2 regions of the Rothia sp. P7181 genome follow, and region 1 is predicted to be linked to the other one. Evidence: predicted binding sites of a transcription regulator. Region 1 holds the regulator's gene; the other holds the start of a gene.

The links. The regulator LexA, encoded in region 1, represses DNA repair genes until DNA is damaged. The targets are predictions, from matches to a motif close to TCGAACANNTGTTCGA.
Region 2: the regulator LexA is predicted to act here: its motif matches at 1,165-1,180, upstream of uvrA (excinuclease ABC subunit UvrA).

The regions. Positions count from the first base shown of each region.
Region 1 covers NZ_JBLXXZ010000005.1:24,774-27,157, forward strand. The annotation lists gene ACN08Z_RS03655 (histidinol-phosphate transaminase) at 1-41, opposite strand, end outside; gene ACN08Z_RS03660 (LysM peptidoglycan-binding domain-containing protein) at 95-484, opposite strand; gene lexA (transcriptional repressor LexA) at 768-1,478, shown strand; gene ACN08Z_RS03670 (ATP-dependent DNA helicase) at 1,552-2,384, opposite strand, start outside.
Region 2 covers NZ_JBLXXZ010000007.1:80,037-82,420, reverse strand. The annotation lists gene ACN08Z_RS05015 (formate--tetrahydrofolate ligase) at 1-202, shown strand, start outside; gene ACN08Z_RS05010 (MBL fold metallo-hydrolase) at 302-985, opposite strand; gene uvrA (excinuclease ABC subunit UvrA) at 1,213-2,384, shown strand, end outside.

The sequences.
Region 1 (2,384 bases):
CGAATAGGTAATACTGAAAGGGGGTCTAATGCTTCATTCACTCTTACAGTCTAACGAGAACAGATACCCCTCGCATATTCTTCTCTTATACTTCTCATAATGAGTAAAGAGGCACTTCAAGTTTTTGCCCAACATCTAGGGATGTTGATGATAAATCATTAATGTGCATAATGTGAAGCAAAACGTCACGAACGTCCATACCGGCAGAATGTTCTTCGGCAATACTCCATAAAGTATCCCCGTATCCAACCGTAACTTGCTCCGTCACCTGTTGTAATTCTTGCATCGTTGAAGCATGAGCGGTATTTGCGAGGTAGAGAGAAGTCAATAAGGTCAATATTGCTATGAAGCAAAGAGCGATACCCAACAAGAAGGAAATACGATACTTACCCCAGTAAATATCTGAGGCGTTCTGCGCATTTGGATGTGAAGCACCTGCGGTACGTGTAGACGCTGAACTCTGAAGATACAGAACGTTTGACATATTTCCTCCTGATAGCAATAGAGCTATATATCGAATATTCACCCTGAATAAATCGAAACTATGTTCTATATAGTACATATGTTCTATCAGAAAATTCGAATATAGTCGAGAAAAACTAGAACAAATGTTTGAACTTTTTCGATACGTGCCATACTCTTGTCCTAACACTGTTTATTGGCAGGTAGTGTTTAACGACTTTTAAAATCCCCTATCTCAGCAATGGCTAGGGGTGCTACGCCAGAACATCATTAGACAGGCCCCTCAATATGGACAAAGGAACGCCGTGAGCGATAACACATACTCCAGCGCTACTATTGCGCCACAATCTGGCAGAAAACCTCTCAGTTCGCGTCAACAACACATCTTGACTGCCATCTCTGAAGCTATAGACACCCACGGTTACCCCCCTTCAATGCGAGAAATTGGTGACATCGTAGGTCTCGCATCCTTATCATCAGTGACACACCAACTCTCACAACTAGAAAAATTAGGCTACATCCGACGAGACCCCAAGCGCCCACGAGCCATCGAAATACTCGCAGAAGAACAAGAAACAACTGAAGAAAAAAGCACCGAATCGGTCATCGTTCAGTTACCAACACCTCAACACAACAGCGAAGATTTTGCGGTAGTACCCCTAGTCGGAAGAATCGCCGCAGGCGGTCCCATCACCGCAGAACAATCCGTCGAAGACGTCATGACATTGCCACGCCAAATCGTTGGCAACGGAGACTTATTCATGCTCCACGTCAAAGGAGACTCCATGATTGATGCAGCAATCTGTGACGGAGACTGGGTTGTCGTCCGTGCACAACACACCGCAAATAATGGAGATATCGTTGCAGCACTCCTCGAAGACGAGGCAACCGTCAAAACTTTCCGCCAACGCGACGGACACACCTGGCTACTACCACAAAACACCCGATACGAACCCATACTCGGCGACAACGCCACCATCATGGGCAAAGTCGTATCAGTATTACGAAGCCTCTAATACCAAAACCACATAAAAAATATATTGGGTGTATTCCTGCCTCTAACAGGAACACACCCAATATTTTTATGCGCTAACTCACTTGTGCATGCAAGCGATGCAAAGCACCACATACAACATCAGTTCTTGTAGTCTTCCAAAAAGGAGGCAAAGCACTCATCAAATATCCAGAATACCGTTGAGTAGCCAACCGAGAATCAAGAACAGCAACCACACCACGATCATCACTAGAACGAATCAAACGCCCCACACCCTGAGCCATACGAACAGCCGCATATGACGCAGAAACACTCATAAAACCGTTACCACCACGAGAAGCAACAGCCCGAGTACGAGCCTGCATCAAAGGATCGTTAGGGCGAGGGAACGGAATACGGTCAATCAGCACCAAACGGCAAGAATCCCCCGGCACATCAACACCCTGCCACAAACTCATCGTCCCAAAAAGACACGAATCTTTATCCTCAGAAAATTCCTTCACCAAAGAGCCAAGCGAAGACTCCCCCTGCACCAGAACAGAAACATCAGTATGTTCACGAAGATACTCCGCAGCTTCTTCAGCCGCACGCCTTGAAGAAAAAAGCCCCAAAGCACCACCGTTAGAAGCCTCTACCAGCTCACGCATACGCTCTAATTGAGCAGTAGAAATCCCCTGAGATGGTTTAGCAATATCAGCAGCAACATACAACAGACCTTGCTTAGGGTAATCAAAAGGAGAACCAACATCTAGCCCCTCCCAACGAGGAGCACCGGCACCACTTAACCCCAAAGAATGAGCAACCATATCAAAGGACTCCCCCAACTTTAATGTTGCAGAAGTCAATACCACAGTTCGCCCATCAAAAAGCCCATCACGCATCTGCATCGCAACCGATAAGGGAGCAATATATAACGTTGCGGGGTCAT
Region 2 (2,384 bases), on a different contig from region 1:
CCTTTCAATATCTTCTGACCCCAAACTCAAAGGCGCACCTACAGGTTGGACTATGCCCGTACGCGAAGTGCGTCTGGCAGCGGGAGCCGGATACGTTTACGCCATTTGTGGCACCATGCGCACCATGCCTGGGCTAGCTAAATCTCCAGCAGCTGAGCGCATCGGTTTTGACGCAGAAGGAAAAATTACTGGACTGTTCTAAACCAACAGTCTGTACTCCTATCACGACATATAGCTGGTGGTGGAGAACCTTGTAAGAGGTTCTCCACCACCAGCTATGTGTACAACATAGTGTGTTTGACTACCAGCCGCGCTCTTTCCACTGCTCTAGAGACGGACGCTCCTGACCTAACGTCGTGCCCTTCCCATGACCTGGAAGAACCACCGTGTCATCCGAAAAAACATCAAATAATTTTGTGGTGACATCATGAAAGAGAGAACAAAAATCTTCTGGAGAATCTGTTTTACCGACTCCACCAGGGAAGAGAGAATCGCCAGAGAAAATAACTGTCGGAAGACCCTCAGCTGTGAGAACATATGCAATAGAACCAGGGGTATGACCTACTAAAGAAATGGTTTCTAAACGATACGAAGAATACTCAAAACGCTCTTGACCATGAAGCTCGTGATGTACCCGATAATTTTCTTGGGACTCAATAGCCTGAATATCTGCTGCCCCAGCATACGTTCTTGCACCAGAGGCCTCAGCAACAGCTTCTAAAGCGCGGATATGATCCCAATGCCCGTGGGTTGTAAAAATAGTCGTAATCCTTGCCGAACCGCCACCATCTAAAACATCATGGCATGCAACGTCACGGGCAAAAGAACATAGACGTTCAGCATCCGCTGCAGCATCAATCATGATCTGCTCACCACTGCGAATATTGGTGAGTAGATAAACATTATTTTCCATCTGCGAGACGGACAATGAACGAAGCGTTATATCATCAGTCGAAAAAAGAAGAGTACCGAGAGAATCTGTCATGGTATGTAGTCTACTTGGAAAACTTGCTCTACCAGAAGCTCTATGACAGACCAAGACACTACCCGCTCCAACCTAAAACCCAGTATTCTAGACGAAAAAGAATCCCCATGAGTGAAGTTATGTGCGTCAAACTTTTGCGCCCCTTGCAACGTAGAGTAGTCAAAGCACCAGAAAACACTTAGAATATATCTTCGAACACATAGATAGTTTTAAGGCTGAGGAACACCATGGCAGAGACAACTGCACATCAACGAAACCAAGAACATATCCACGTTCAAGGTGCACGAGAAAACAACCTCAAAAATGTAGACCTCGTTATACCAAGAAACTCCATGGTCGTTTTCACCGGACTCTCCGGCTCCGGAAAATCTTCACTAGCGTTCGATACCATCTTCGCTGAAGGGCAACGCCGCTACGTAGAATCCCTCTCAGCCTATGCACGAATGTTCCTCGGACAAGTAGATAAACCTGACGTAGATTTTATTGAGGGCCTCTCACCCGCAGTTTCCATCGATCAGAAATCTACCTCAAAAAACCCTCGCTCTACCGTCGGAACTATCACCGAAATCTACGACTATATGCGCCTTCTCTGGGCACGTATCGGACACCCGCATTGCCCCGAATGTGGAGAAGAAATCTCACAACAGAGCCCTCAACAAATCGTTGACCAGCTCATGGCACTACCCGAGAAAACCCGTTTTCAAGTGTTATCTCCCGTCGTCTCAGCACGTAAAGGAGAATTCGTCGACCTCTTCCTAGAACTCTCTGCACAAGGTTTTTCTCGCGCTCGCGTCGACGGAGAAAACATTCAACTTTCTGACCCACCAAAACTCGCTAAACAATATAAACACACTATTGAGGTTGTCGTAGATCGTCTTGTCATTAAAGACAGCATCCAACAACGTCTCACAGACTCCATCGAAACCGCTCTTAAACTGAGCGAAGGAAACGTACTCATTGACTTTGTCGATGAAGATGAAAACTCACCGAAACGCACACGACGTTTTAGCGAACATTTAGCATGCCCTCAAAATCATCCTGTGCAAATGGAAGAAATTGAACCGCGTGTGTTCTCCTTCAACTCCCCATTTGGTGCGTGTTCTGCTTGTGACGGTATTGGGTTTACTCTCGAAGTTGATGAAGACCTGATTATTCCTAATCCTCAAGCAACGATTCGTGAAGGCGCAATTGCTCCGTGGTCACAAGGTAAAGCAACCTCCGAATACTGGATACGTTTGCTAGAAGGCCTTGCACAGGAACTTGACTTTAGCCTTGATACTGCATGGAATAAACTTCCCGCAAAGATTCGTCAGAGCATTCTAAAAGGTAAAGATTATAAGGTTACTGTCTCGTATCGAAATCGGTTTGGACGTGAACGACGCTATACCTCTGGTTTTGA